Regions from separate parts of the Pseudomonas caspiana genome, predicted to be linked through region 1. Evidence: predicted binding sites of a transcription regulator. Region 1 holds the regulator's gene; each other region holds the start of a gene.

Region 1 (7,810 bases):
GTCTTCGGATCGTTGAACGGTATTACCGCCAAGGACCCGGCGTTTGGTCTGGAAGCGGTCTGGATTGAAATCAGCCAGCGTAGTCAGGCTCAATCGCTGGGTTACACCGTAGTGGATGCCAGTACTGTGGTCGCCACTCACCTGAACCAGATTCTCTACAAGCATTCGCACGAGCTGATTGGTCATGAGGAAGTGCAGCAATTGATGCAATTGCTGGCTAAAGGCTCACCTAAACTGGCTGAAGAGCTCGTGCCTGGCATCCTTTCGTTGTCGGCTCTGCTCAAGGTATTGCAGGCGCTGCTGTCCGAGCAGGTCCCTGTACGGGATATCCGGACCATCGCCGAAGCTATCGCCAATAATGCTCAGCGGAGTCAAGATACCGCCGCATTGGTTGCTGCGGTTCGGGTCGGATTGAGCCGTGCAATCGTGCAAAGCATTGTAGGCATTGAGCCGGAGCTACCAGTTATCACGCTGGAGCCAAGGTTGGAACAGATATTGCTCAATAGTTTGCAGAAGGCTGGTCAGGGTCAGGAAGAAGGCGTTCTTCTAGAGCCAAGCATGGCGGAAAAACTTCAGCGTTCGCTGATCGACGCCGCCCAGCGTCAGGAGATGCAAGGCTTGCCAGTGATTCTGCTGGTAGCCGGCCCGGTTCGGGCCATGCTGTCGCGGTTTGGGCGGTTGGCTGTACCGAATATGCATGTGTTGGCGTATCAGGAAATTCCTGACAACAAGCAAGTAACCATCGTAGCGACTGTCGGGCCTAACGGCTGAGGTAGTGAGTCATGCAAGTTAAGCGATTTTTCGCCGCCGATATGCGTCAAGCCATGAAACTGGTTCGTGATGAGCTGGGCGCAGAAGCGGCCATCATCGGCAACCGGCGAATCGCCGGTGGCGTCGAGCTGACTGCTGCCCTAGATTATAAGCTTTCTGCGCTCGCACCCCGTGTACCGAACATCGAGCTTGAGGACGAGTTGCGCAAAACCCAGTCGCGCATCGTCTCGGCCCAGGCTGAACTGAATAATCGTGGTGATAGCGACGGGGCAGTCAATCGGCAGTTGTTCGCCGGTTTGCCGCTGAGTGCTGCTGACACCCACATCGAGCCGACGCTTGAAGAGCCGCCGCGTCCGTTCGCACAGCCGCAGGTTGCTCCGGCTGCTCCGGCTGCCAGCCAGCGCGGTTACGACTCGATGCGTTTTGAATTGAACGGCCTGCGTGAGCTGCTGGAAGTCCAACTCGGCTCCCTGGCGTGGAATCAGTTGCAGGGCAGCCGTCCGGCACAGGCCAACCTGTGGCGTCGTCTGCAGCGTGTAGGGTTGTCTGGCCCTCTGTCCCGCGACCTGCTGGAAATGATCCCTGATATCGACGAGCCACGTCAGGCCTGGCGCATGTTGCTGGCTCATTTGGCCCGCATGATCGAAGTGCCTGATGTCGAGCCGCTTGAAGAGGGTGGTGTCATTGCAATGGTCGGCCCTGCCGGCATGGGCAAGACCACCACACTCGCCAAATTGGCGGCGCGTTACGTACTCAAGTATGGCGCGCAGAACATTGCTCTGGTGAGCATGGACAGCTTCCGTATCGGTGCTCAGGAGCAGCTCAAGACATTGGGTCGTATTCTCAATGTGCCGGTGACTCACGTTGATCCTGGTCAATCACTGGCGCAGGCGCTGGACCCTCTGTTGCGCAAGCGTGTTGTGTTGATCGACACTGCGGGCCTGCAAGCCAGCGACCCGGCCTTGCGCATGCAGCTGGAAAGCCTGGCCGGGCGCGGTATCAAGTCGCGTAATTATCTGGTGCTGGCAACCACCAGCCAGAAACAGGTGCTCACTGCCGCGTATCACAGCTACAAACGCTGTGGTCTGGCCGGTTGCATCCTGACCAAGCTGGACGAAACCGCCAGCCTGGGCGAAGTACTCAGTCTTGCCATCAGTCATGAGTTGCCTGTGGCCTATCTGACCGATGGACCACGAATTCCTGATGATCTTCACCTGCCACGTCGGCACCAATTGGTGACGCGCGCGGTCAATGTGCAGATGCAAGAAGAGCCAAGCGAAGAGGCCATGGCGGATATGTTCGCCGACCTTTACCACAACCCCAACAAACGGGTCGGTTAAGTGATGCGAACAATTGAAACTTACCTGCATCGATGGTCTGCCTGGCACGGCTCTTCATTGAGCGTGTCGCCCGCAATCTGGCTTCGGTCTACGCAACACAAGGTAAAAAACTAACATGGGCAGCATGCATCCCGTACAGGTGATCGCGGTGACCGGCGGCAAGGGTGGCGTCGGTAAGACTAACGTGTCAGTGAACCTTTCGCTGGCCTTGGCCGAGCTTGGCCGGCGCGTCATGCTGCTGGACGCCGACCTTGGCCTGGCCAATGTCGATGTCCTTCTGGGGCTTACGCCCAAGCGCACCCTTGCTGATGTGATCGAAGGGCGCTGTGAGCTTCGCGACGTCTTGTTGCAAGGCCCGGGCGGGATTCGCATCGTGCCTGCTGCTTCCGGCACGCAGAGCATGGTTCATCTGAGTCCGGCGCAGCACGCTGGCCTGATCCAGGCTTTCAGCGACATTGGCGATAATCTTGACGTATTGGTGATCGACACGGCCGCCGGTATCGGTGAGTCAGTGGTCAGCTTTGTCCGGGCGGCTCAGGAAGTGTTGCTGGTGGTGTGTGATGAGCCTACTTCCATCACCGACGCCTATGCCTTGATCAAGCTGCTCAACCGCGACTACGGGATGAACCGCTTCCGCGTTCTGGCCAACATGGCCCAGAGCCCGCAGGAAGGGCGCAACCTGTTCGCCAAGCTGACCAAAGTGACTGATCGTTTTCTGGACGTGGCCTTGCAATATGTAGGCGCCGTACCTTACGACGAGTGCGTGCGTAAGGCTGTCCAGAAGCAACGTGCGGTATACGAAGCTTTTCCACGCTCCAAATGCTCCCTGGCGTTCAAGGCTATTGCGCAGAAGGTCGATACCTGGCCACTGCCTGCCAACCCGCGTGGGCATCTCGAGTTCTTCGTTGAGCGACTGGTTTACCAGACAAGCGCAGGGCCTGTTCAATGACCGCGAGCGGCTATCAGATGTACAGCAAAGCGTCCCGGAACTCGCAATATGAGCTGATCGAGCGGTATGCTCCGCTCGTCAAGCGCATTGCGTACCACTTGCTGGCTCGTTTGCCAGCCAGTGTTCAGGTTGAAGACTTGATTCAGGCAGGCATGATCGGCTTGTTGGAAGTGTCCACCAAGTACGATTGCACCAAGGGTGCCAGTTTCGAGACCTATGCCGGGATTCGTATTCGCGGTGCGATGCTCGATGAAGTGCGTAAGGGAGACTGGGCGCCTCGCTCGGTCCACCGCAATACGCGCATGGTCAGTGACGCAATTCGCTCAATTGAAGCAAAAACAGGTCGCGACGCTAAAGATCATGAGGTTGCGGCCGAACTCCAATTGAGTCTCGATGATTATTACGGGATTTTGAACGATACCTTGGGCAGTCGCCTCTTCAGTTTCGACGACCTTTTGCAGGACGGCGAACATGAAGGACTGCATGAGGATGGCGCAAGCGGTTCGCTTGAGCCGTCGCGTGACCTGGAAGATGAACGCTTCCAGGCTGCGTTGGCAGATGCAATCGCCAACTTGCCGGAACGTGAACGTCTGGTTTTGGCGCTGTACTATGACGAGGAGCTGAACCTCAAGGAAATCGGTGAGGTCCTGGGGGTCAGTGAATCTCGAGTCAGCCAGTTACACAGCCAGTGCGCAGCTCGTTTACGAGGGCGTTTGGGAGAGTGGCGAGCGCGTTGACAGGTGGTACGTAATCCTTGGTGATTGCGTGTCGCGTGTGAGCAGGCTGTGCAAAGCGTTACGTGGGACAGTGGACAAGGCTGGAGCCATACAGGCATTCGCTCCACGGACTGTTAAAAGCAATAGCTTTCATGCAGCCCGTGGATTTGCTGTGCGGTTTCCATAGTTGTTGATTTACCAAGCCCGTCGTCGTTTTCGTGCAGCCAATGTGAGCTGTGCCAGTATTGATTGAACAGCGCGTTCAGGTGCTGAACGCGTCAAAGACTGCTTGGAGGTCGAATTGGACAAGAACATGAAAATCCTCATCGTTGATGACTTCTCAACGATGCGGCGGATCATTAAAAACCTGCTGCGTGATCTGGGCTTCACCAACACGTCCGAAGCCGATGACGGGCTTACCGCGTTGCCGATGCTGGAAAGCGGTTCCTTTGACTTTCTGGTAACGGACTGGAACATGCCTGGGATGACCGGTATCGACCTGCTGCGTAAAGTGCGTGCCGATGAGCGCCTCAAACACCTGCCGGTGTTGATGGTGACCGCAGAAGCCAAGCGCGACCAGATCATTGAAGCGGCTCAGGCCGGCGTCAATGGTTATGTCGTCAAGCCATTCACGGCTCAGGCGCTGAAAGAAAAGATCGACAAGATCTTTGAGCGCGTCAATAGCTGATGTATGCCGCGAGGGCTCTATGGAGAACAACGAAACGTCAATGGGCGAGTTTGAAGCGACCCTGAAAAAACACGCAAGCGAGCTCGTGACGAGCCTTGAAAAAGGCCGTTTCGGCGACGCTGTGCAACTGATCCATGAGCTTAACCAGGCTCGAGATCGTGGCCTGTATCAAGAAATCGGCAAGCTGACGCGCGAGCTGCACAGTGCGATCGTCAATTTCCAGATTGACCCGAACATGCCGCAAGCTGAAGAAGTGTCCCAGATCACGGACGCCACCGAACGCCTGTCGTATGTTGTCAGGCTCACGGAAGGTGCGGCTAACCGCACCATGGACCTGGTCGAGGAAAGTACTCCGCTGATGCACAGTCTGAACGACGAGGCCAAGGCCTTGAGTGCGGACTGGGGGCGTTTCATGCGGCGTGAAGTCAGCGCTGAAGAGTTTCGTGAACTGGCGCGCCGTGTTGATGGTTTCTTGACGCGCAGCGAAAAGGATACCCACCAGGTTTCCTCCAACCTCAACGACATTCTGCTGGCTCAGGACTTCCAGGACCTGACCGGCCAGGTGATCAAACGCGTGACGCAATTGGTCACTGAAGTCGAGAGCAATCTGCTCAAACTGGTGCTCATGGCCAGTCATGTAGACCGCTTTGCGGGCATCGAACACGACGACGAATCCATCCGCGCAGAAAAAGATCCACAAAAACATATCAAACAGGGTGAAGGTCCGCAGATTCATGCCGATAAACGGGAAGACGTTGTGTCCGGACAGGACGATGTAGACGATCTGCTATCGAGCCTGGGCTTCTAAGTCTGGTCTGTTGACGGTTAATTTTAGGGAGCACCCCAATGAGCTTCGGCGCCGATGAAGAGATCCTTCAGGATTTTCTGGTAGAGGCCGGCGAAATTCTGGAGCAGTTGTCTGAACAGTTGGTCGAGCTGGAAAGCCGACCGGATGACGCAGATCTGCTCAATGCAATTTTTCGCGGTTTTCACACTGTAAAAGGGGGCGCCGGCTTCCTCCAGCTCCATGAGCTGGTGGAGTGCTGCCACATCGCCGAGAACGTCTTCGACATCCTGCGCAAGGGTGAGCGTCGCGTAGACTCGGAATTGATGGACGTGGTCCTTGAAGCGCTGGATGCGGTCAATGCGATGTTCAGCCAAGTGCGTGAGCGCAGTGAAGTAACTCCGGCTACACCGGAATTGCTGGCTGCACTGGCGCGTCTGGCAGAGCCAGCATCGGCTGACGAAGCGCCTGCTGAAGTCGTGGAGGAGGCGCCGGTTGAAGTCGTCGCTGAAGCGCCTTCGGACGAGATCACCGATACCGAATTCGAAAACCTGCTTGATTCGCTCAATGCAGCCAAGGAGCCAGCAGCAGTTGCTGCAGCGCCGGCAGCGACAGGCGAAGCCGCAAGTGACGAAATCACCGACTCGGAATTCGAATCGCTGCTTGACCAGTTGCATGGCAAAGGTCAGTTTGCTCCTGACGTAGCACCTGCTGCCGCTCCGGTGGCTGCCGCGCCCGCTGGCAAGGCTGAAAGCGGTGACATCACCGACGATGAATTCGAAGCGTTGCTTGATCAGCTGCACGGCAAAGGTTCATTCGATGCTAACGGCGTTGCTGCCGCAGCCGCTCCAGCTCCGGCTCCGGCTCCTGCTGCCACTGCCTCTGCTGCATCGGCAGGCAAGGGCGATGAAATCACCGACAACGAATTTGAAGCGCTGCTTGATGAGCTGCACGGCAAAGGCAAGTTTGAGCCTGAAGTAGCCGCCAGTTCAGCAGCCGCTGCGGCAGTTGCTGCGCCCGCTAAAGCGGCAGCACCAGCGCCAGCAGCCAAGCCTGCTCCGGCCGCAGTTGCCAAACCAGCTGCTGCGCCAGCGCCCGCCAAAGCCGCTGCTCCTGCTCCTGCTCCTGCAGCGGTTAAAGCGGCTGCGCCACCTGCTGAAAAGCCGGTCGCATCCGAAGCCGAAACCACCGTTCGGGTCGACACTGCGCGCCTGGACGAGATCATGAACATGGTCGGCGAACTGGTGCTGGTGCGTAACCGTCTGGTGCGCCTGGGTCTTAATAGCGGCGACGAAGCCATGTCCAAGGCGGTTTCCAACCTTGATGTGGTAACGGCCGACTTGCAGACCGCGGTGATGAAGACCCGGATGCAGCCGATCAAGAAAGTGTTTGGCCGCTTCCCGCGACTCGTACGCGACCTGGCTCGTCAGCTCAAGAAAGAGATCAACCTGGAGCTGGTCGGTGAAGAGACCGATCTGGACAAGAACCTCGTAGAGGCGCTTGCCGATCCGCTGGTCCACTTGGTGCGCAACGCGGTCGACCACGGTGTCGAGACCCCGGAAGAGCGCGAAGCATCGGGCAAGCCTCGCGGCGGACGCGTTGTGCTGTCGGCCGAGCAGGAAGGCGATCACATCCTGTTGTCGATTTCCGATGACGGCAAGGGTATGGACCCTAACGTTCTGCGCTCCATTGCTGTGAAGCGTGGCGTGATGGACAAGGACGCTGCCGACCGCCTGAGCGATACCGACTGCTACAACCTGATTTTCGCGCCAGGCTTCTCGACTAAAACCGAGATTTCTGACGTATCGGGCCGTGGCGTGGGCATGGACGTGGTGAAAACCAAGATTGCTCAGCTCAACGGTACGATCAATATCTACTCGACCAAGGGGCAGGGGTCGAAGATTGTCATCAAGGTGCCGTTGACTCTGGCGATCATGCCGACCCTGATGGTAATGCTTGGCAACCAGGCTTTCGCCTTCCCGCTGGTCAACGTCAACGAGATCTTCCACCTTGACCTGTCGACCACTAACGTCGTCGATGGTCAGGAAGTCGTGATCGTTCGTGACAAGGCATTGCCGTTGTTCTACCTCAAGCGCTGGCTGGTCAGTTCTGCCGTTCACGAGGAGCAGCATGAAGGGCACGTGGTAATTCTTTCTGTTGGCACCCAGCGTATCGGCTTTGTCGTCGATCAGTTGGTGGGTCAAGAGGAAGTGGTTATCAAGCCGCTGGGCAAAATGCTGCAGGGAACGCCAGGCATGTCAGGCGCCACCATCACTGGTGACGGTCGCATTGCCTTGATCCTCGATGTGCCGAGTATGCTGAAGCGGTACGCTGCACGGCGTATCTGATTCTGGTGTCGCGGGCAGACAACTGCCCGTGACGCCTGGTCGGGCGGTGTCGAAACGCTGCGAATGGATGCGAAGGCAATAATAATGACGAGTCGCAGGCGCAGCTTGCACAAGCGCGTGTGCCTCGTGACTTTTTGAGGCGTGCTTCGGTCGGCCTTTTGTAGTCCCCCGAATCTCGTTTCAATGACGCGTCGCTAAGTCCAGTCGTTTCCGT
Region 2 (7,810 bases), 730 kb from region 1:
CCCTCGGGTCTGCCGTGTCGCCGCGCTGCCCGCCCCCAATGACCGTGAACGCACCCAGTGGTATTTCCAGCGCTACGTTTCGCACCTGCCCGCCGCCGGTGAAATCGTCCTGTTCGACCGCAGTTGGTATAACCGCGCGGGCGTGGAAAAGGTCATGGGTTTTTGCGATGACGATCAGTACGAAGAGTTCTTCCGTACCGTACCCGAGTTTGAACGCATGCTCGCCCGCTCCGGCATTCAGTTGATCAAGTACTGGTTCTCGATCTCCGATCAGGAACAGCACTTGCGCTTTCTCAGCCGTATCCATGATCCGCTCAAGCAATGGAAGCTCAGCCCAATGGACCTCGAGTCGCGTCGTCGCTGGGAGGATTACACCAAAGCCAAGGAAATCATGCTTGAGCGTACTCACATCGCTGAAGCGCCGTGGTGGGTCGTACAGGCGGACGACAAGAAAACTGCACGTCTGAACTGCATCCATCATTTGCTCGATCAGATGCCCTACGAAGAGGTCGAGCAACCGGCAATTGAACTGCCAGAGCGTCAGCGCCGGGAGGATTACAGCCGCGTGCCGACGCCCAGTGAGCTGATCATCCCGCAAATTTATTGAGCACAGCCCGAAGAGCGTCTGGACCAGAGTCCAGGCGTTCGGAAGGCTCAGGCGTTCAGCTCCGCGATACTCAGCTTGCGCAGCAAGTCACGCTTCTTGCTGCGATGCCCTTGCATGCGCACCAATAAATCGTCCAGCGTACCCATGGCCTCCAGAATGTGCGGGCCTTTGTTGAGCATCACACACTCTGCTCGCACGCCCATCGCCGCATCAGTAATTTCGGCACGGGTTGCAGCGCCAGTCTTGGCCAGGGTGTCCAGCACTTGAGTCGCCCAGATCACAGGGACATGGGCCGCCTCGCAAATACACAGGATTTCTTCCTGCAACTCTGCAGTTCGCTCGAAACCGTTTTCTACCGCCAGATCTCCCCGGGCAATCATCACGCCCAGCCGCGGATTCTGCATGCCTGCCAGTAACAACGCAGCGAGGCTTTCGAATCCGCGTCGTGTTTCAATTTTCAACACGACACCCAGATGCTCGGCATCAAGACGCTTCAAATGCGCCAGAAGTGATTTGACGTCTTCAGGGCTGTTCACGAACGACAACTCCACCACGTCTGCATGCCGACTGGCGAACGCAAGTGCGTCCAGATCCTCGGGCGACAGCGCGTCGAGTTGCAGCTCGCTGTCGGGCAGATTGATACCCTTGTCGCTTTTCAGTTTGGCGCCGCCCGGCGCATGAGTAATACGGACAGTAACGACGTCGGCCTGCACTGACTGAATGCGCCCACCGATTTTCCCATCGTCAAACCATATCGGTTCGTTGGCGCGCAGGTCCTTGAACACCTCAGGCAACGTACACCCGATACGCGCCGGTGTCAGGACCTTGCCGGTGCTGTCCATCACTGCAGGATGGCCGTGACTGGCATCGGCGCTCAGCAGTAAAACATCCCCTTCGTTGAGCACAATGCTTTGCTCCCGGGGTGGCACGCCGGTGATGCGTTCTGACTTTGGCCGCCCCCTCTGTTTTTTCAGGTGCAGCTCTATACCGGGAATCATATAGGCCGTCTTGCGCAGCTCCGCCCGACAGCCTTGCCCCGTGACTTCAACGATAGACAATGAACGACTTGAATCCCTCGCGTCCCTGAACGCAAGCTCATCACCGACCTGCAACTGCGTTAACCATTTTCCCGGCATCTGCAAACAATAGTCATCGCCTGAAAAGGCCTTCGGTTCTTCGGCAAGCCAGACTTGAGCGGGGGTCACTATGCGTCCGAAATCATCGCGTTGCGGGCGGATTTTCAACACCGCGGGGCCGGGTTGTATCTGCCCCGTGCGCAACTTCGGCCCTGCCAGGTCCATCATGACCTGGCAGGTTCTGCCGACCTTGGCAGCGGCGTTGCGACCATGCTCAATCATTTTCAGCCAGGTAGCCGGGTCATCGTGAGCGCAGTTGATGCGTTGACAATCCATGCCCGCCCGCACCAGTTCGCCGACCATGGAAGGATTGGTCGCTGCCTCATGAGGCATGGTCACCATGATGCGCACGCCCCGCTCTGGCGATGGCCCGCCGAATAACTGGTCCGCGTGCAGGTTCAAGAGCTTTTCCCCTGCCTGGTTCACCACGCTGCCCGAGTTCTCTTCAAGCTCCGCGCCGGGAATCAAGCGTTTCAAGACATCGATGACCCTGTCGACCGATGCGAGCGTATTGGCTTCACAGCGTCCCAGGGAGGAAAGGCCAAGCCCGGACAACTGCTGTTGCAGAGGGCGAATATCATGGCGGCGCAACGCGAGATAGCCCAACAAGTTGCGGGCGCTGTCCAGATAATCAGGATGTACTTGCATGCTCTCGATGGGCGTGCGGGCAGCAGCCTCCATCTTGACTCGCAAAAAAGAAAGACGCTTGAGCGCGGCTCGTATTTGTTGCTCATCCAACACGTTGAAGTCGGTTTCTATAATCGTCATGGCGGGCACTCGCTTCGAATGGAGACCATTGCGGTCCGTCAGACAAGCACCTGGACCAGCGCAATGTGCGGACTTAAAGGCTAAGACTCGATTGTGACGATCTGCTTACCGTGGACGGCCAGCAGATGGACGGGCCTGCGCAGCAAGGAAAAAATAGATTGGACGCTAACGATTTTCGTGCTTAACCTTGCCCGCCTGTTTGCGCGCAACGGGTCTGGCCTGAATGTTTGCTGTTCTCAATGTATTGCTGCCGATTTTCGCCCTGATCCTGCTGGGGTTTATCTGCCGTCGCACGAACCGCCTGGGCCCCAATGCCGCGTCGGAAATAAACCGGATGGTGGTCTGGCTGTGTTTACCGGCGCTGCTCTTCAGCGTTACCGCGACATCGACCTGGGAGCAGATCTGGCACCCCGGTTTCGTTATCGGCTTTACCTTGAGCACCTTATCGGTGTTCGTCGTCACCCTGCTCCTGCGCTGGAAGAAAGGCACTAATCTGGCCGACGCCAGCATCGATGCACTCGGTGGTTCCTATGCCAACGCGGGTTATATCGGTATCCCGCTGTGCGTGATGGTGCTTGGTCAAGAGGGGCTGGAACCGGCGCTGGTCGGAGCGCTCCTGGTGGTCTGCGTATTGTTTGGCCTGGCGCTGGTCTGTGTCGAAGTCGGACTGCAAACCGAGCGCCGACCGCACCGCATTGCATTGAAAGTACTTCTGGCGCTGGCGAAAAATCCTCTTGTGGTGTCTCCGATCCTCGGCGCGTTATGGGCTAGCACCAGCACGCCTCTGCCCGGTGCGCTGGAAAAACTGCTCAGCCTGCTGGGTGCGGCCACCAGTCCCTGCGCATTAGTTGCACTTGGCCTGTTCCTCGCCGAAAAACAGCAAGGTACCCGTGAGGGAACGTCGCAGTTGGTCCTGATCAAGCTGATCGGCCACCCGCTGCTGACCTGGGTGCTGGTGTTTCATGTATTCGACGTGCCGCTTCTATGGGCAAATGCCGCCTTGCTGCTCAGTGCACTGCCAACCGGCACTGGCCCTTTCATGCTCGCGGAATACTACAAGCGCGAAGCGTCACTGGTCTCGAGCACGATTCTGGTGTCGACCCTCGGCTCGCTCGTGACACTTTCGATCTGTCTGTACCTGATCAGTCATGCCGGTTGACGTTGCTGCCCGTCCGGCGTCGATAACGTTTAACATGTCGCGCCTTTTCGCCACTGATTGCCCGTCATGACCCCAGAAGCACTCGCCGTCCTGAACCAGCATCTGCTGGATGCCCTGCAAACCGCACCCGATGAAACACGCCGTCTGTTTCACGGCCGAGGCCGCGTATGGCCGGGACTTGAACAGGTGACGGTCGACTGGATGCAGGGCGTGGTGCTGGTGTCGCTCTTTCGCGAACCCGCAAAGGCCGAGCTTGAAGCACTGACTCAATTGCTGCTGGATCTGACCCGTACGCCACAATGGCTGAACAGCAAGGCGCATACCTTGTTGCTGCAACATCGCTATCTGCCCGAAAGCACCACTGAATGGCTACTGGGTGAGCGGGTCGAAGAATGGCAAATCACTGAAAGCGGCCTGCACTTCAGGGTGGATCTGGGCAGGAAGCAAAACTGTGGTCTGTTTCTGGACATGCGTTACGGGCGCGACTGGGTCCGTGCGCAGGCGCAAGGCAAGCGGGTATTGAATCTGTTTGCCTACACCTGTGGTTTTTCGGTGGCGGCCATTGCAGGCGGTGCCGAACATGTGGTCAATCTGGACATGTCCCGCGCCGCGCTTACTCGCGGACGGGAGAACCACCGCCTGAATCAGCACGACTTGCGCAAAGTCAGCTTTCTGGATCACGAGCTGTTCAAGTCCTGGGGCAAAGTGAAAAAATCCGGCCCTTATGATTTGGTCATCATTGATCCGCCCTCCTTCCAGCGCGGCAGCTTCCTGCTCGACAAGGATTACCAGAAAGTCCTGCGACGGATGCCCGAACTACTGGTTCCCGGCGGTCAGGTGCTGGCCTGCATGAACGAGCCAAGCCTGGGTTCCGACTTCCTGATTAACCACACCGCCACCGAAGCACCTGGCCTGCGCTTCGAACAACGCCTGCCCAATCCGCCTGAGTTCCCGGATGCCGAAGTCGAGGGCGGGCTTAAAGCACTGCTCTTTACCGACACTTTTCAAGCCTCAGACGCTGTAACATAACAGCGATCGTTAGTTAGCTTCGCAACTTTAAAGTCACGAAGTGGATCCAATTAATATTTAATGGCGCCAAATAAACATCTATTTGACGCCCTTAAAGTTTGCGCTGTAAACGCCGATGGACTTTGATAACCAACCCTGTGTAAACAACAAAAATTTTTTATGCAGGTGATGGTTTTTTCACATCCAGGCGGCTAGATTGATATCAAGTCGCCATTAGGTAGATCAGTTGAATCACAGCTATCGCAGCGTGGCGATTCGAGGTATCTCGGCATGAAAACAAGAAATATAAAACTGACCACCAGAGCCCTGTTCAGCTTCGGCATCATTTGTCTCCTACTGATCGGCCTTGGCGTCGCCTCGTTGCTGAAGATGGATGACATCCATGACTCCGCCTCCGACCTGCAGAATAATTGGCTGCCCAGCGTCAGACAGGCCAGCAGGATAGAGACCGCCATGCTCCTATACCGTCTGGATGCCAGGCGTTTTGTCATGGACGATGCCAGGCTGGGCGAGGCATCGATCAAGAAAATCAATCAACTTAAAGCTAACTTGAGCACCGCCACACAAGACTATGCACCGTTGGTTTCCGACGCGACCGAGAAAGAGCTGTTCAATAAGGTCGCGAGTAACGTCAGTGCCTATCAAAGCAAAATCGACGAACTGATGGAGCTAAGTAAAACCCGCACCTATCAGGAAATGGCGGTGTTCATTCAAGACACTTCCAAGCCTCAAGCCGTGGCACTGCAAGCCGCCATCGAGGCATTGATCAGTATTAATGAAAAAGGCGCATTGCAATCCGGATCAATCGCCGATGAAAGTTTTATCAGTGGGCGCTACATCTCAATGATATTCATTGTTATCGCCGTTATCGTAACGATCTTTGTTGCCGTCGCATTTACCCGAAGTATTACCCAACCCATTCAAACCTTACTGGTCACCACCCGCAAGATTGCCGACGGCGATCTGCGCACCACGGTAGAAATCAGCGGCGCAGATGAAATGACCGAGCTGCAGACCGCCACTGCGACCATGCTGGCGAGCCTGAAAGGAACGATCCAGCACATATCTGATTCATCAGGGCAACTTGCCTCCGCAGCGGAGGAAATGAGCTCGATCACCAAAGAGTCCAATGCCGGCATTCAGCGTCAAAGCATGGAAACCGAACAAGCGGCTACGGCGGTTAACGAGATGACCGCTGCTGTTGAAGAGGTCGCACGCAACGCGGTATCGGCCTCGCAATCAACCCAGGCGTCCGAGCGCTCGGCCCAGACTGGACAAGAACGCGTGAGCCAGACCATCGCCTCGCTGGAAAAACTCAGCACAACGGTCGAGCGTACCGGCGTTGAAGTCGAAGGCCTGGCGAACCAGGCACAGCACATCGCTAAAGTGCTGGACGTGATTGGCTCCATTGCCGAACAAACCAACCTGCTGGCTTTGAACGCAGCGATCGAAGCAGCCCGCGCGGGCGAGCAAGGCCGCGGTTTTGCCGTGGTAGCGGATGAAGTCCGCGCACTGGCCCACAGAACCCAGACGTCTACCCGGGAAATCGAGCAGATGATCCAGGGCATTCAGAAAGATTCGACGCTGGCGGTGCAGTCGATGAAACAAAGCTCGCTTGAAGCCGGATCGACATTGCAGATTGCCCATGAAGCCGGCATCGCAATCAAACAAATCACCGCGGCGATTTCCGACATCAATGAGCGGAATCTACTGATAGCCACCGCCTCAGAGCAGCAGGCACAAGTCGCCCGTTCGGTTGACCAGAACCTGGTGAGTATTCGCGACTTGTCTTCACAAAGCTCATCTGCCGCCAGCCAGACTTCACTGGCAAGTAACGAGCTGTCGCAACTGGCCGTGGGCCTCAATCGTCTCGTAGCGAGGTTTTCGATATAGCCAATGCAGGAAAAACGCGATCAGTTCCGAATGCCTGATCGCGAACTTCAGCCATAAAAAAAGCGAGTAACTATCGTGCTGAAACATATCTCTGTGGCCGAGCTGCGCCTCGGTATGTACGTACACGAATTCTGTGGCTCAGGGATAGAGCAGTCATTCTGGAAAAACGGATTCATGCTTTCGAACGAGCATGATCTGCAGCGCATACTCGACGCTAAAGTCGCAGAGCTCTGGATCGATGACAGCCGAGGTGTCGGCCCGATACCGGCGCAGTCTCTGCAAGCAGATCCTGCCTTGCCGACCAACCTGCAAACCATCGCCAACCGACCGATCCCGCACAGGGTCGCATTGAATCAGGAGATTTCCCGGTCGCTGAAGCTGTGCGCTCATTCCAGAGCTGCGGTGGAGAAGATGTTCAGTGATTTACGCATGGGCCAGGTCATTGAAGTGGAACAGGTCAGCGAATTGGTAGAGGAGATCTCTGACTCGCTAGCTCGGCACCCCGATGCCTTGATCAGTCTTGCGCGACTGAAAACCTGTGACGAATACACCTACATGCATTCGGTCGCGGTCTGCGCGCTGATGATCGCCCTCGCCCGCCAGCTTGGGCTGCCGCCAGCTCTGGTTCATGAGGCGGGCATTGCAGGCCTGATGCATGACGTGGGCAAAGTCGTGATCCCGTTGACCATCCTCAACAAGCCAGGTGCGCTGAGCGATGAGGAATTCGCGACCATGCGCAGCCATTCGCAGTGCGGGGCCACTATGCTGATGCAGAGCCAGCATTTCAGCGCTCGCGTCATGGACGTCTGCCTGCATCACCATGAAAAGATCGATGGCACGGGCTATCCCCACAGGCTGGCCGGTACTCAGATCAGCCTGTTCGCAAGAATGGGCGCGGTGTGTGATGTCTATGACGCGGTGACTTCGGATCGCCCCTACAAGGAGGCTTGGGGTCCCGCCGAAGCCATCCACCGTATGGCCCAATGGCAGGGGCATTTTGATGAAAAGGTCTTTCAGGCCTTCGTCAAATGCGTCGGCATTTACCCGGTGGGTGCGCTGGTTCGCCTGCAGAGCGGCCGTATTGGCGTCGTCACCGAACAGCACGAAAAATCACTGCTTACGCCCAAGGTTCGGGTGTTCTTTTGTGCCAATAACAATAAGCCCATTGCGCATGCCACTATCAACCTCGCCGCACTGTTGGGCCAGGACCGGATCGTG
Region 3 (7,810 bases), 1.6 Mb from region 1:
TTGTCCCGCCCGAAGGCGAACCAATTGCCATTGATGCGAGCGGCCCGGCCGGCAGCCTTGCGACGATGGAGCGCTACGCGGGCATGACGCGCATCCCGGTTCGCGGTTCCGGCGCCGCACTGACGGTCGCCGGGACCGTGGGCGGTTGGCAAGAAGCGTTGCAAGTCAGCGCTGAAAGGGACGGTCGTCTGCCACTGCCCCGGCTGTTGGCTGATGCGATTTTCTATGCGCAATCCGGCATCCCGGTCACCCCGTCCCAGCACATGGCAACCGCCAGCAAGAAGGCTGAATTACAGGATATTCCGGGCTTTGCCGAAACCTTTCTGCACGACGGAAAAGCCCCTGTTGCGGGCAGTCTGTTCAAACAGACTCGCCTCGCCGGGACCCTGCGAACGCTGGCAGAAGAGGGGCTCGACAGTTTCTATCGCGGTTCGCTGGCGGACTCCATCGCCAAGGATTTAGAGCGGGTGGGTGCCCCGGTCACTCGCAGTGACCTGGAGGGATATCGCGCCAAACGTGTTCGGGCTTTGGCGCTCCAGCACAGCGCTGGCACCGTGTTCAATATGCCGCCCCCAAGTCAGGGGCTGGTGTCGCAAATGATCCTCGGCATCGCCGACCATGCGAGTCTGAACCAATGTGCAGCCGATAGCGCCGAGCACATCCATACTTTGGTTGAAGCCACCAAGCTGGCGTTTGCGGTGCGCGATGAACACATTACTGATCCCGAGCACATGACCATCGAGCCGCAGGCCTGTCTCGAAGCGGATTACCTGCACACTCTGGCCGAGCGAATCGATCCGCAGCACGCAGCGGCGTGGGGCGAGGGCAAGGGGCCGGGCGATACGATCTGGATGGGCATCATCGACAACAATGGCTTGGCGGTGTCGTTTATCCAGAGCATCTATCACGAGTTCGGCAGCGGCGTAGTGTTGCCGGAAAGCGGCCTGAACTGGCAGAACCGGGGCGCCTCATTCAGTCTCGATCCCGATCATCTGTTGGCGCTGAAGCCGGGCAAGAAACCGTTCCACACGTTGAATCCTGCGGCGGCGCGGTTGAGTGACGGGCGCACGCTGGTTTACGGCACCATGGGTGGCGACGGCCAGCCCCAAACCCAGGCTGCCGTGTTCAGTCGGTATGCGGTGTTCAATCAATCATTGCAGCAGGCCGTCACCGCGCCGCGTTGGTTGCTGGGCAGAACCTGGGGCGACAGCAGTGACACGTTGAAGCTGGAGTCGCGTATCGCGCCCGAAGTGATCGAACAACTGAAAGCCCTTGGTCATGAGGTCGAGATACTCGCGCCCTTTACCGAAACCATGGGGCATGCGGCAGCGGCGGTACGCTTGCCAAATGGTTCTTTCGAAGGTGCGTTTGATCCGCGCAGTAATGGGGCGGCGGCGGGGTATTGAGTGTAATCACGCAACAACACGGCCCCTGTAGGAGCTGCCGAAGGCTGCGAAGGCGGTGTTTCAGGATAATTAAATCGCAGCCTTCGGCAGCTCCTACAGGAGTGCATTTCAGACAGTTCGGTTGAGCTACGCCTCTATCGCTGGCAATTGCTGCTCAATCACACCCAGCCAGCCCATGCCGGGATAGGTCTCGAATCCAGGCGTCATCGAGTAGCCCTGGATGACGTTGTTGGGCTGGGTGCTGTAACCGCTGGCCTGTCCGGCTTTGATCTGCAAATCAACGTTCTGCCCCAAATGGCTCTGGGCGTCGGAGCTGGCGATGACGTTGTGCTTGGCGTCGACCAGCATCACCCGGCTTCGAGCGCGCTCTTCGTCACTCAAGCGCACGCCGTTGATGATCGAGTCCGCCTGATTTTTCCAGTCGAAGAAAATCCCGATCACACCAATTACCGGCGTTTGCTTGCCGGCCTTGCTGCGTACAGCCGCACTGAATGCGCAGGTTTGCGAGCCGTTAAGTAACGGTTCCACCGCCACTTCCCCGGCAAAATACTGATCACCGGATGAGTGCCGCACGGCCTGCTTGAACCATGGTGCCTCTGCCACGTTGGCACCGATGACCTTGCCGAAAGTGTCTGGCCGACCCGAGGCGATGACGCGTCCTTTGGTGTCTGCAACCCAGATATCCAGATACACGGTGTAGCTATCGAGGATGATCCCTAACCGCCCGCTGGCGTGAGCGCTGGTTTCCGGCGTGGTTGTGGTTAATGCATCGACCAGCGAAGCATCCGTCGCCCACCAACGGACATCGCACGTACGCTCATAAAGGTTGCGGTCGATGATCTCGATCATATTCAGCGACAGATCCGCCAGCCGCTGACCGCGTACGTCAAAGCACATGCCTCGGCCCAGATCAGTCAGTTCATTGACTGATGCCTGCAAATCCTGGGTCAGGCCACTGGCGATTTTCGAAATCCGTTCGGATATGTCCTTGACCTCTTCCGCCACGACGGAAAATCCCAATCCGGCTTTACCCGCATGCGCCGCTTCAATCAGTGCATTGATCGCCAAGAGTCGAGTTTGCCGCGTGATCATTTGTATGTCGCTGACACCTCGATTCGCTAACGCTTCCACTTCTCGGGAGAGAGTGACTATCCGTTCGGGTTCGATCATGTGCTTTCTGCTTCAAAAAGTTATAGGAGGCGGCAGCCTTCACATAAACAATGTGCAAAAAAAGGTACAGAAAAAGGGGCTATTGATTGCCCCTTGGAGTGCGGAAGTTTGAACTTCCTATTTGGTCATCGGCTGATGTCACCGTGCCTTTAGGCAAGCTATCGCAGTTTCGGTGGTCTGTCATCTGCCGGTATGAATGCGCGCAGGGCGCTACCGTTTGCCTGGACTGATCAGATTTTCCAGCGTCTTGAAGTTTTCGCCAGTCGCTGTTGCAAGCCGTCGATATTGCTCGCCAGTTGCAGCATCAGCAGGTGATACCCGGTGAGTTGCACGGGGATCGGGTAACCCAGGTCTGGCAGGTTCGTTTCGGATGTACGCTGCAGGCGCTCCGTCGCACCTGTTTGCAACGCACGAGCCATACCGATCAACTGACGGCGGGTTTGCCGGAACTCCGTATCCAGGCGTGCACGCCATTCCGGGCCGGCCGCTTGATCCAGATCTTCCGGGCGAATGTTGGCGAGGATTTCCAACGTGCTCAGGCACATGCGGAAGTGCCCTTGAATGGCATCCAGCTCGACCATGGAAATTCGCACTTCCTTGGACACTGAAGGCAGCAGCGAGCGCAGCTGTAACATGGTGGCGTTCAGGCGCGCCATTAGCTTCAGATGCTCGTCAGCCGCTACGGGTTGGCCATGGATAATGCGGCCATACACTTTGGCGCAGTCACGCAAACCGCTGGCCAGGTTGTAGCGCCAGGAGAACACTGCATAAAGCGGTAGGGCGAACGAAAATGCCAACGCCAGCGCGATACCGATAAGAATGTCGACCGTACGCCACAACCCGTCGCTGATAGGGTTGTAACCATGGCCTGCAACGATGAACAGCGTAATGGCCGAAAGCAACGCGGTATACCCGCCCTTGCCGATCGCGTGATACGCAAAGAATCCGCACATTACCGACATCATCGCGTACGTCAGCAACGGCATCTCCAGATAACCCTGCTGCACAACGACCAGCAACCCAAGCCCCGCACCAATCAATGTCCCGTAGGCACGCTCGACGGACTTTTTGCGGATATTGCCGTGATGCTGCAAGCCACCAATCACGATCAGCATCGTCACCGATGCCCACTCGCCGTGAGGCAGATTCAGCCCCGTGGTCAATAGAATCGTCACCAGCAACCCGACCGCAATCCGCGCCGCATGGATCAGGCGAGCATGGCGATAGCGGCGGTAAGGATCTAGCAAGGGCCGCAAAACGCGACGCAACCAGAAAGGCAAACGGAGAGAGCGGGTATTGGTCATGCGTTTAAAGACCGCGCGGTTTGGGAATCGATCCCGGAAGAGACGCGGGATGACGTCACTAAGCCACAGTCGCGATGAAATGTTTCATCACATGTGAGGTGTTGCATGTGAGTTTTTATGAGAGTAGCTTGCTGAACCATCACATGTGATGTCCTGGAAGGCGCTCGGATGGCTCGAAAAACTTCAACCGACTACATGCGTGAAATGCGTGCACGGCTGACGGCGGCCGGGTACGTCAAAAGAGAGCTGTATGTGCTTCCTGAAAACGCTGAAGTCTTGAGAAACGTCGAAAAAGTGTTACGCCAGCCCTATTTGGGTAACCGCATCAAACTGGAGGAATTCATGAGCGAAAATACCAACTGGACCATCGACACGCTGCACTCGGCGCTCGTTGAACTGGACGTGGTAAAGAGTAATGAAGTCGAGTTGACGCTGGTCCAGGGGGCCGAGCCAAGCTTGAGCGTGACGATGAATAACTTCGGCGGCCTGCCGATCATCATTGCAATTGCGGGCGACCAGATTCTTGTGGATTGCGTACTGGTTTACGCCTCCCAGGTAAAAGACGTCGCGGCATTCAACGACACCGTATTGCGCAGCCGGGACATCTTCCCGCTGTCGTCCATCGGTATCGAAACCATGCCCAACGGCGAGACCGTCTACAGCATGTTTGGCGCACTGAGCGCGGCTTCTTCACTGACCGTCATTGTCCAGGAAGTGTTTACCTTGGCAGACAACGTGATCCGCGCCGCTGATGCCTACGAAGATTTTTTAACAGTTGACTCACAGTAATCGGGAGACAAATCAATGAGCCTTTGGAAGAAAATGGTTACCGCTATGCGTGGCGGCGCCTCCGAGGTCGGTGAGGCAATCGTCGACGCTCAAGCCCTACGAATTCTGGATCAGGAAATCCGTGACGCCGACGCTTCGATGCTCGCCGCCCGTAACCAGCTGATTCAGATCAAAGCCAAGCACAAGCTGTCCGTACAGCGTGTGGACGAACACGACAAGAACATCGCCAACTGGGAACAGAAAGCCATCGCCGCCATGAACAAGGGCGAAGAAGGTCTGGCTCTGGAGTGTGCGGAAAAGGTTTCCGAATTGACCGCACTGCGTGATCAGGAAAAAGCCGCCGCTGACCAGTTCGGCATTCAGGTCACCAAGTTGACCGCTCAGGTCACCAAGGCCGAAAGCCAGATCAAAGGCCTGCGTCAGCAAGCCGACATGGCCAAGGCGCGTGACAGCGTACAGAAAGCGCAGATCAACGCCGCCGCGGCCACAGGCGGTGCCAATGGCCGTCTGGAAACTGCCGTGGGTTCGCTGGCGCGCATCAAGCAGCGTCAGGATGAACAGGACGCCAAGCTCGAAGCCGCAGAGGAACTGGACAACGCGGCGAACGGTGGTGATCTGGAGCGTCGTTTGCAGGATGCCGGTATCGGTGCGAAAACCGGTGGTGCTGCTGACGTTCTGGCCCGCTTGAAAGCGCAGAGCCAAGGTGGCAACGCGGGTCAGTAAGGTCTGAAAAAAGGGGCAAGCGGAAATCCGTTTGTCCCTTTTTTGTTTGGTTGCTTTTACTGGTTCGAACGGTGCCTACATGAAAGTCGGAAGCGGACTACGCGTTATTCTTGGCCTCGCTGCTTTGATGATTGCAGTTCAGGTGATTAACTCGCTGACCGCAAACAGCCTGCTCAGCCATGGTCTGGTCCCCAGGACCTGGTCGGGGCTGCAAGGCGTTATTTTTTCCCCGTTTCTGCACGGTTCTGTTCGTCATCTGCTGAGTAACCTGCTGCCCTTTATCGTGCTGAGCTGGCTGGTGGCGACCGAAGGTTTGCAGCGTTATGTCCGTGTAGTGTTGCTGGTAACGCTACTGGGTGGGCTGTTGGTCTGGGCAGTGGGGCGGTCGACGATTCATGTCGGGGCCAGTGGATTGATCTTTGGGTTGTGGGCTTATCTCTTGGCGCGCGCGTGGTTTCAGCGCAGTCTGATCAGCTTCGCTGTCGCATTGGTTACATTGGTCGGCTACAGCGGATTGATCCTGGGCTTCATACCGGTGCCGGGCGTCTCGGTTGAATCACACATTGCGGGCGCGCTTGCCGGTATTGTCGTGGCCTGGCTGATGCACGCAAAAGGGCTGGTTGAAAATCCGTCGGTGTGAGCAATTTTCGCGCTGAGCATCGCTTCGGCGCCAATGAAAGGAAACGCATTATGAGTTGGATCAAACGAGCCTTGGGGTTGGCGCCGCCAAAGCCGCCCGCAGCGGTCGCGCCGTTAAATAGTGCAGCGTTGCTCACGCCGTTTGGCCTGGCAAGCGGACGCATGCTGGATCTTGATGACTCGCTCAAGTTGCTGCTTGATGGGCATTCGGAACTGGTTGTACCCAATGAAGAGGTGGTCTGGTCTGTGGGTCACGTGGACCTTGGGCAATCCATTCGGCTGGTGCGCTTCTACTTCGAAGATGAAGACTACTGGATGCAGGTCATGATGAATGGCCCAGCCGCCGAAGATGTGCAGGACGTTATCCTGTTCGGCTACAGCAGCGTTGTGACCATCAACAGCGAGTCGGAATTGAAGCGTCTGGTAGGCCCCGAATCCAAAATCGGTTTGCCACTGTACGAGCACGACGGCTGGGAGTACGAGCGGCAGTGGGGCACGGAAGAAGGTCAAACTGAATTGACCCCCATGACCGAAGAGGTTGCCAACCCCGAAGGCAGCTACCGGATCGAGCATTTGAGTATGCTGTACGCCCGCGACACGGGCTTGATTGATCGTCGTGAGTTTTTGCTGTTGTCGGTTGAGGAGGATGAAGAGGGCATCGTTTCTCTCACTACTTCGGTTGGCGTCACGCTGCAGTCCACTGACTTCACCGTCATCTAAAAGGAAGTAAAAATGCTTGATGCGCTTAGTTTGTCCCTCAGCTTTCAGTCGGTGCTGAGCTTCGTTATCTACATCATTGTGGCGGGTGGTTTGTTCGGTCTGTTCCAGATGGCCTACACCCGCCTGACTCCGCACAAAGAGTTCGTGCAGATTCGCGAAGGCAATGTCGCTGCCGCTGTTGCACTGGGCGGTGCATTGATCGGGTTCGCTCTGCCTGCCAGCAACGTGATCACTTACAGCATCAGCGTGCTGGACGTGGTGATCTGGGCGGTCATTGCAGCTGTTGTGCAATTGCTGGCGTTCACCGCGACCAATTTTGTTCTTAAGGACCTCTCGGCTCGCATCACCCGTGGCGAACTGGCCGCTGCCATTTACGCGGCCAGCGTTTCGATCAGTGTCGGCTTCCTCAATTCGGCCTGCATGACGCCGTCGACCTGATTGCCTGTGATCGAAAGGAGTATTCGATGAGACGTAGTTCTTTGAAGCTGGTCCTGGCCAGCACGTTGCCGCTTGCACTCAGTGCGTGCGGCAAGTCCGACACCGTCGACGTCACGGCGCAACAGACATTTCCGACAGTACAAGCCTGCGTGGATCAGAAGGTTCCTGTCGACGTCTGCTCGGATGCCTACATGACGGCCTTGGCGGATCACCGGCGCATTGCGCCAACGTACGACAGTGCGGCCGCATGTGAGGCAGACTTTGTCCCTGATTACTGCCAGCAGAACTCTGATGGCAAGTTCACGCCAAAACTCGGCGGCTTCCAGCTGGAGCTTTCCGGTCAGTTACCCAAAGAGCAGGTCGATGCGGCCAATGCTCAGGCCGGTCAGTCGGGGGGCTCTGGTTTCGCCAGCTCAGGCGTCAATGGATTCCTGATGGGCATGTTGGTCAGCAATATGGTCAGCAACCTTGGCGGTGGTGGTCGCTACAACTCTCAACCGGTTTATCAGGAGCGTGATGGGCGCGGCGGCTATCAGTCCTCGACGCTGTCCCGTCAGATCGAGCGCGGCAAGACGTTCGGCAATTCCACTCAGGCGCGCACCAGTTCAACCGGTGCCTACA
Region 4 (7,810 bases), 2.8 Mb from region 1:
GTCTGCTGATTAACCACGTACCACGGTCCGCCTTTGAGACGTGGGTCCAGGTTTTTCCAGTTGGGGATCAATTCGGGGTTGATGGGTTGAACGCGTTTACCGGCAATCAAGCGTAAGGACGCGTCGCCGGATGCGGTTACCAGATCGTAACCACCCTTGGTCATGAGGCTGACCATTTCATCAGAAGTTGCTGCCGTTTTTACGTTGACCTTGCAGCCGGTCTGCTGCTCGAACCCCGTGACCCAGTCATAAGCCTTGTCGCTTTCGCCGCGTTCTATATAGCCCGGCCATGCAACGATATCCAGTTGGCCCTCGCCTTCACCCACGGTCTTGAGTGTTTCGGTTGCCTGTAAGCTGGCGCTGGCAATGAAAGCGGTAAACGCGGCGCTCAGCAATGCGGTTTTGTGTGCTGACATCAGAATCCCTCTTCTTTAGTTATGGTCGGGGCAGTAATCAACAGTTGTAGCGCAACAAACGGAGAGGCGGCGGGGCTTATCAGTGTTTCGATAATGTGCAGCAGCGTCGGGTGCGTTGCAACATCCGGAAGCACACCTGCACTCCAGCCTGGACACACTTCGTTTTACTCTGGCTTGTATCCAATTGAATGAACAAGTCTGTGGAGGCTTTCCATGAACACGCGTGGCTTACTCGACCAACTTCTTAAGTCCGGTCAGGAGATGCTCCAGAACAAGGCCGGTGGTGCAGGACATCAGCAGGGCGGCAAGAAATCCTCTGCTGCTGGCGGTCTGGGCGGCTTGTTGGGTGGTGCAGGTGGCGGTGGTCTGAGCAGTCTGCTGTCGGGAGCAGGCGGTGGGGCTTTGGCTTCAGGCGCCATGGGTTTGTTGATGGGGAGCAAAGGCGCACGCAAGGTCGGCGGCAAAGTGCTGACTTATGGTGGCCTGGCCGCGCTGGGTGTCATTGCCTACAAAGCGTACGGTAACTGGCAGGCTAAACAGGGCTCAGCACCGCAGGGTGAGCCGCAAACCATCGATCGTCTGCCGCCCGAGCAGGTTGAAGAGCACAGTCAGGCCATCCTGCGTGCACTGGTTGCGGCCGCTAAATCTGACGGTCACGTTGACGAGCGCGAGCGCGAGCTGATCGAAGGTGAATTTACCAAGCTGACGGGTGACCAGGAGCTACAGCAATGGCTTCACGCTGAATTGCACAAACCACTGGACCCGGCTGAAGTCGCTCGCGCTGCGAAGACCCCGGAAATGGCGGCGGAAATGTACATCGCCAGTGTGATGCTGGTTGATGAAGAGCATTTCATGGAGCGCGCTTATCTGGACGAGCTGGCCCGTCAATTGAAGCTGGCGCCTGCTTTGAAGGCCGAGCTGGAGATACAGGTCCGTCAGGCCCAGGGTTAAAGGCAGTCAGTTGTGCTTGCTCGCAGTAAATGACAACGCGTTATGCCCTTTAGCTGCGTCTCATGTATCGCGAGCAAGCCTCGCTCCCACAGGTCCTGCGCCATCTCGTAGGACCGGCTTTAGCCGGGAGGACGTCGGGGCATTCGCTAAATATCATTCGCCAGAAATACCGCTCTCCCGGCTAAAGCCAGTCCTACGAGGCGAGGCCAGCGCTTACAGGCAAACATAGAATCTCCCGCAGTTCCTGCGGCAAGCTAGCCCCAAACACCCATCTACAACGCCCCATGTAACCCCTGCATTCATTCGAATACCTAAGGCCTGTAAGAAAATTCTTGGGAGTTAGCGGGAATGTGCCTAATTTTTCTCTGAAACTACCCCCTAAGTTTGTAGGAGCGTGGGCTATACTCAGGCCGCGTTGGGCCGTTCGTCGGTCCGCTTCTTGAACCCGGCGTGAAGTCCGGTGTTGAACTCTTGAGGGATGACCGTGAAGAACTGGACCTTACGCCAACGGATTTTGGCGAGTTTCGCCGTAATTATCGCCATCATGCTCTTGATGGTTGTCGTCTCTTTCTCCCGTCTGTTATCGATCCAGTCCAGTGAAGAAGAAGTTCGCCTCGATGCACTGCCGGGCGTGTACTACAGCACCCTGCTGCGTAGCGCTTGGGGCGAAAGTTACATTCGCACCCTTGAATTGATTGGTGAAGGCGAAGGACGTGAGCTGACGGGCCCGGAAAAAGACCAGTTCAAAGATTTCGAGGCGCGCCTCCAGCAGCAGGTCGACAACTACAAGCAAACCATATTCGACGACGCCGACAAGGCAAACTTCACCGACTTCGAGCGGCAGCGCGAGACCTATACACGCCTCCTCAATGACGTGCATACCAATTTTCAGCGCGGTGATTACCTCAAAGCCAAGACAGAGTTTTACGATCAGACCAGGCCCGTATGGTCGCTGGGCCGTAAGCAACTGAACGACATCATTGTCATCAACAAGAAAGTGGCTGATGACGCTACTGACCGAATTGTCGTCGCTGTTACTGGCGCAAAAATCAGCATGGGCCTTTCTCTTCTCGTCGCGATTATTGCCGCAACGGCGTGTGGGCTTTTGCTGATGCGTTCGATCATGTCGCCGATGCAGCGCATCGTCAGTATTCTGGAGACCATGCGCACGGGCGATCTGAGCAAACGACTCAATCTGGATCGCAAGGACGAATTCGGCGCCGTGGAAACCGGCTTCAACGACATGATGACTGAGCTGACAGGCCTGGTATCTCAGGCCCAGCGCTCATCGGTGCAAGTCACGACATCAGTCACCGAAATTGCTGCTACCTCGCGGCAGCAGCAGGCCACCGCTACAGAAACCGCTGCGACGACCACCGAGATCGGCGCGACGTCCCGGGAAATTGCTGCCACGTCTCGTGATCTTGTCCGTACCATGACCGAAGTGACCAGCGCCGCGGATCAGGCTTCGATCCTTGCCGGTTCTGGCCAGCAGGGCCTGGCGCGCATGGAAGACACCATGCATCAGGTCATGGGCGCGGCCGATCTGGTCAACGCCAAACTGGCCATTCTCAATGAGAAGGCGGGCAACATTAACCAAGTGGTCGTGACCATCGTCAAGGTCGCCGACCAGACCAACCTGCTGTCGCTCAACGCTGCCATCGAAGCGGAAAAAGCCGGTGAATATGGCCGTGGTTTTGCCGTGGTCGCGACTGAGGTGCGTCGCCTGGCTGATCAGACTGCCGTTGCGACTTATGACATCGAGCAGATGGTCCGTGAGATCCAGTCGGCGGTGTCTGCCGGTGTGATGGGCATGGACAAGTTCTCCGAGGAAGTGCGTCGCGGCATGTTCGAGGTTACGCAGGTGGGCGAACAACTTACGCAGATTATTCATCAAGTGCAGGCTTTGGCGCCTCGGGTGTTGATGGTCAACGAAGGCATGCAGGCGCAGGCCACCGGTGCCGAGCAGATCAATCAGGCGCTCGTGCAGTTGGGCGATGCCAGCAGCCAGACCGTGGAGTCCTTGCGTCAGGCCAGTTTTGCCATTGATGAGTTGAGTCAGGTGGCGGTCGGTTTGCGCAGCGGCGTTTCGCGTTTCAAAGTCTGAGTACTGACCATGAGCGATCAACCGGTCAGTCGCGGCAGTTCTTCGGTGGTGCCGAAAAACAAGTTGTTCCTGCTGTTTCGTATCGGCGACGAACGCTATGCGCTGGAGGCGGTGCAAATCGCCGAGGTGCTGCCGCGTCTGCCACTGAAGGCCATTGCCCAGGCTCCACGTTGGGTCGCGGGAGTGTTGGCCCATCGCGGCGATATGATCCCCGTAATCGACCTCGCCGCTTTGGCGTTCGGCCAGACCGCCAAGTCGCGCACCAGCACGCGATTGGTGCTGGTGCACTATCAGGTTGATGCCGAACAACCGAGGCGCTTGCTCGGGCTGATTATCGAGCAGGCCACCGACATGCTGCGATGCGCACCAGACGAGTTCAAGGATTACGGTCTGGATAGCCCAGATGCTTCTTATCTGGGGCCGGTGCGTGAAGATGCTTCAGGGCTGGTGCAATGGATCCGCGTTCAGGACCTGCTCAGTGATCAGGTCCGCGAGTTGCTCTATCCGGCGCAGCCCTCGGAGCTTGAATTTATCGAGGAGACGCCATGAGTCATGAGGCGCGCTTCTTCAGTTTTCTCAAGGACCGTATCGGCCTTGATGTTGCTTCGGTGGGCGAGGCAATCGTCGAACGTGCGGTACGCCAGCGTTATCTGGCCACTAAAGTCATCGACAGCGATGGTTACTGGCAGCTTCTGCAGTCGTCAGCAGACGAACAACAAGCGTTGATTGAGGCTGTAATCGTCCCCGAGACCTGGTTTTTTCGCTATCCGGAATCCTTTGTCTCGTTAAGCAACCTCGCCAAGGCACGCATCGCCGAGCTGAACGGCGTGCGGCCGATTCGTATCCTCAGCCTGCCGTGTTCCACTGGTGAAGAGCCTTATTCCATTGCCATGGCCTTGCTGGACGCTAACGTTCTGGCGCCACAGTTTGCGATCGACGCAATGGACATCAGCCCGATATCGATCCAGCGCGCACAGCGTGGGGTGTACGGTAAAAACTCGTTTCGTGGTGATGACATTTCATACCGCGATCGCTATTTCAATGCGACCGAAGACGGTTTTGAGCTACAGGCCCGGGTTCGTGAACGGATCAGTTTTCGCGCCGGCAACCTGCTTGATCCGGCACTGATCAATCAGACGGCTTACGACTTTGTGTTCTGCCGGAACTTGCTGATCTATTTTGATCAGCCCACCCAGAAGCATGTGTTTGAAGTGCTCAAGCGCCTGACCCGCGATGACGGGATTTTGTTTATCGGGCCAGCCGAAGGCAGCCTGTTGACGCGCATGGGCATGCGCTCGATTGGCATTCCTCAGACCTTCGCGTTCAGTCATTACAACGCGTCGCAGGAACCTGTAGCACCGTTTGCTGAACCCTCGCCGCGCAGTGGATTGGTGGTTCCGCCGGGTTTTAACCCGCGAAGCGTTTCGCGCCCTCAGCCACGACCGACCACGGTATCGCTTACGACCCCGCAACGATCCGCATCCGTTGTAGCGGGAGCGGGGAGCGGTGCTGCAGCAAAGGGCAATGACGACGTTGCGACATTGCTCGCCACCATCGCCAGCCTGGCCAACGAGGGCAAAAGCGCTGAAGCGCGCGCCGCGTGTGAGCGTTTCCTGAAGAGTCATGAACCCGAGGCTCAGGTATTTTACTGGCTCGGTTTGCTCAGCGAGGTCGAAGGCAGCAATGCCCAGGCTCAGGGCTTTTACCGCAAGGCGCTATATTTGCAGCCGCAGCACCCTGAGGCATTGGCGCAACTTGCAGCATTGCTGGCGGCCCAGGGCGATAGCGCCGGCGCCCGCAGGCTCAATGAACGTGCGGCCCGCAGCGTGAGTAAGCAAGGTAGCCCACGATGAGTAGAATCTATAGCTATTCGAGCTTCATTCACGAAGACGCCCAGGCCGTTGATGACTGCTGGAATCACATCGGTATTCACGGCGACCGGTCGTGCCCGTTGCTGGTCGAACACATTCATTGCCGTAACTGCCCGGTCTATTCGGCGGCCGCGACCACCTTGCTGGATCGTTACGCGCTGACCCGAAGTGACAATGATCATGTTCAAACCGCTGATCTGCAGGTCAAGACCAAGACTCGCTCGATTCTGGTTTTCCGTCTGGGCGAGGAGTGGCTGGGCTTTCCCACTCGTTGCCTGGTAGAGATCGCTCCGCTGCAAGCCATTCACTCCCTGCCGCATCAGCGCTCGCGGGCACTGCTCGGCGTGGCCAATGTTCGGGGTGCGCTGGTTGCCTGCCTTTCCCTCATTGAGCTGTTGGGGCTGGATACGACGGTTGTGCCTGCGCAATCGAGCCGGATCATGCCACGCATGCTGATTGTGGCCGCTGAGGGCGGCCCGGTGGTGGTGCCGGTAGATGAAGTTCATGGTATTTATGCCATCGAAGAACACCTGCTGGACTCGGCCTCGACTTCCGGAACCCATGCCAACGCACGTTTCACCCGTGGTGTCTTGCAATGGAAGGATTACAGCCTGCGCCTGCTCGATGAAGATCAACTGTTGTCGGCGGTCAATCGGAGCCTTTCATGACGCCAGATGAAATGCGCGATGCCTCGCTGTTCGAGCTGTTTACTCTTGAGGCTGAAGCTCAGACTCAAGTATTGAGTGCGGGCTTGTTGGCGCTGGAGCGTGACCCGACCCAGGCTGATCATCTGGAAGCCTGCATGCGCGCCGCCCACTCGCTCAAGGGCGCGGCGCGTATCGTAGGTGTCAATTTTGGGGTCAGCGTTTCCCATGTCATGGAAGATTGTCTGGTAAGCGCCCAAGAGGGTCGGCTTTACCTGCAGCCGGAACATATCGACGCGTTGTTGCAGGGCACAGACCTGTTGATGCGCATCGCGACGCCCGGCGTCAGCAATGTTGCCCAGGCCGATATCGACGCTTACGTGGAGCGTATGAACACCCTGATGGCCCAGGGCAGCGGCATGGTGCGCGGCGCGACGTTATCAACACCGTCCGCTGACGATGCGTTGTTGGCGAGCGCGATGGCCCTGACTCAAACGGCGCCACCGGTAAGTGATCCGTTGCCCGCGCTCGATCTACCAGCGGAAAACCCGGTGTCGGGTTTTTCGGCCCCGTCAGTGTCAGTACCCGATACATCTACCGAAGAAAGTCTTGCTGAGCCAGTCCCTACGCCTGCCCTGCGACGCAATCGCCGGGCATCCGAGGCCGGCGAGCGTGTGCTGCGGGTGACTGCCGAGCGACTGAACAGCTTGTTGGATTTGTCGAGTAAGTCCTTGGTCGAGACGCAACGCATCAAGCCTTACCTGGCCAATATGCAGCGGCTCAAACGTATCCAGACCGGCAGCAGCCGCGCGCTGGACGATCTGGAGGCCAGTTTTGGCGAGGCCGGCCTTGGCCCGGATGCGCAAAAAGCCTTGGATGAAGCGCGTCGTTTACTGGCCGAAGCCCAGCAAATGCTGGTCAATCAAACCGCAGAACTGGACGAGTTTGGCTGGGTGGCGGGGCAGCGAGCGCAGGAGCTTTATGACACCGCGCTGGCTTGCCGGATGCGACCTTTTGCCGATGTGCTCGCCGGTCAGGCGCGTATGGTGCGTGATCTCGGACGCGAACTGGGCAAGCAGGTACGCCTGGAAATCGAAGGCGAAAAAACCCAGGTTGATCGCGATGTACTGGAGAAGCTTGAAGCGCCGTTGACCCATTTGCTGCGTAACGCCGTAGACCATGGCATCGAGCTGCCTGAAACGCGCCTCGCTGCAGGTAAACCCGCAGAAGGACTGATTCGCCTCAAGGCGTCCCATCAAGCCGGCCAGTTGCAGGTCGAGCTCAGTGATGACGGCGGTGGCGTGGACCTTGAACGGCTGCGTGGCAACATCATCAAGCGCCAATTGTCACCTGCTGAAACCGCGTCGCAACTGAGCGAAGAAGAACTGCTGACGTTCCTGTTCCTGCCCGGTTTCAGCTTGAAAGACAAAGTCACCGAGATTTCCGGGCGCGGTGTTGGCCTTGATGCCGTTCATGACATGGTCCGTCAATTGCGCGGCGTGGTCTTCGCCGATCAGCAGGCAAACAAAGGCACCCGGTTTGTGATGGAAGTGCCGTTGACCCTGTCGGTGGTGCGCAGTCTGGTGGTGGAGGTGGGCGGCGAAGCGTATGCCTTCCCGTTGGCACACATCGAGCGTATGAGCGATGTGCACAGCGACGATATTGTCCAGATCGAAGGGCGTCAGCATTTTTGGCATGAAGGGCGTCACGTTGGGCTGGTCGCCGCCAGCCAGTTGCTGCACCGGCCAGCAAGCCAGAGCAACGAAGGCGTGCTCAAGGTCGTGGTGATCCGCGAGCGCGATGCGGTCTACGGTGTTGCGG

What was found. Region 1 encodes FliA, which starts transcription of late flagellar genes. Its sites were predicted from a motif close to CTAAAGTTTNNNNNNNNNNNGCCGNTAA; they were not measured.
Region 2: a site for FliA is predicted at 4,791-4,818, ahead of ABRP31_RS11410 (methyl-accepting chemotaxis protein). Genes of this name have one in related genera too.
Region 3: a site for FliA is predicted at 2,702-2,729, ahead of ABRP31_RS00965 (methyl-accepting chemotaxis protein). Genes of this name have one in related genera too.
Region 4: a site for FliA is predicted at 1,767-1,794, ahead of ABRP31_RS20625 (methyl-accepting chemotaxis protein). Genes of this name have one in related genera too.

The regions. Positions count from the first base shown of each region.
Region 1 is NZ_CP167995.1:1,764,684-1,772,493, forward strand. Features, by position in the region: gene flhA (flagellar biosynthesis protein FlhA) at 1-771, shown strand, start outside; gene flhF (flagellar biosynthesis protein FlhF) at 783-2,111, shown strand; gene fleN (flagellar synthesis regulator FleN) at 2,227-3,060, shown strand; gene fliA (RNA polymerase sigma factor FliA) at 3,057-3,797, shown strand; gene ABRP31_RS07990 (chemotaxis response regulator CheY) at 4,090-4,464, shown strand; gene ABRP31_RS07995 (protein phosphatase CheZ) at 4,484-5,272, shown strand; gene ABRP31_RS08000 (chemotaxis protein CheA) at 5,311-7,596, shown strand.
Region 2 is NZ_CP167995.1:2,490,396-2,498,205, reverse strand. Features, by position in the region: gene ppk2 (polyphosphate kinase 2) at 1-607, shown strand, start outside; gene ABRP31_RS11425 (pyruvate kinase) at 655-2,511, opposite strand; gene ABRP31_RS11420 (AEC family transporter) at 2,735-3,670, shown strand; gene ABRP31_RS11415 (class I SAM-dependent methyltransferase) at 3,737-4,699, shown strand; gene ABRP31_RS11410 (methyl-accepting chemotaxis protein) at 4,970-6,592, shown strand; gene ABRP31_RS11405 (HD-GYP domain-containing protein) at 6,668-7,810, shown strand, end outside.
Region 3 is NZ_CP167995.1:208,951-216,760, forward strand. Features, by position in the region: gene ABRP31_RS00960 (gamma-glutamyltransferase family protein) at 1-1,406, shown strand, start outside; gene ABRP31_RS00965 (methyl-accepting chemotaxis protein) at 1,533-2,576, opposite strand; gene ABRP31_RS00970 (FUSC family protein) at 2,807-3,880, opposite strand; gene ABRP31_RS00975 (YjfI family protein) at 4,049-4,669, shown strand; gene ABRP31_RS00980 (PspA/IM30 family protein) at 4,685-5,392, shown strand; gene ABRP31_RS00985 (rhomboid family intramembrane serine protease) at 5,472-6,032, shown strand; gene ABRP31_RS00990 (DUF2491 family protein) at 6,083-6,751, shown strand; gene ABRP31_RS00995 (DUF350 domain-containing protein) at 6,764-7,189, shown strand; gene ABRP31_RS01000 (DUF1190 domain-containing protein) at 7,216-7,810, shown strand, end outside.
Region 4 is NZ_CP167995.1:4,552,743-4,560,552, reverse strand. Features, by position in the region: gene ydcS (putative ABC transporter substrate-binding protein YdcS) at 1-416, opposite strand, end outside; gene ABRP31_RS20630 (tellurite resistance TerB family protein) at 630-1,367, shown strand; gene ABRP31_RS20625 (methyl-accepting chemotaxis protein) at 1,852-3,474, shown strand; gene ABRP31_RS20620 (chemotaxis protein CheW) at 3,484-4,023, shown strand; gene ABRP31_RS20615 (protein-glutamate O-methyltransferase CheR) at 4,020-5,327, shown strand; gene ABRP31_RS20610 (chemotaxis protein CheW) at 5,324-6,013, shown strand; gene ABRP31_RS20605 (hybrid sensor histidine kinase/response regulator) at 6,010-7,810, shown strand, end outside.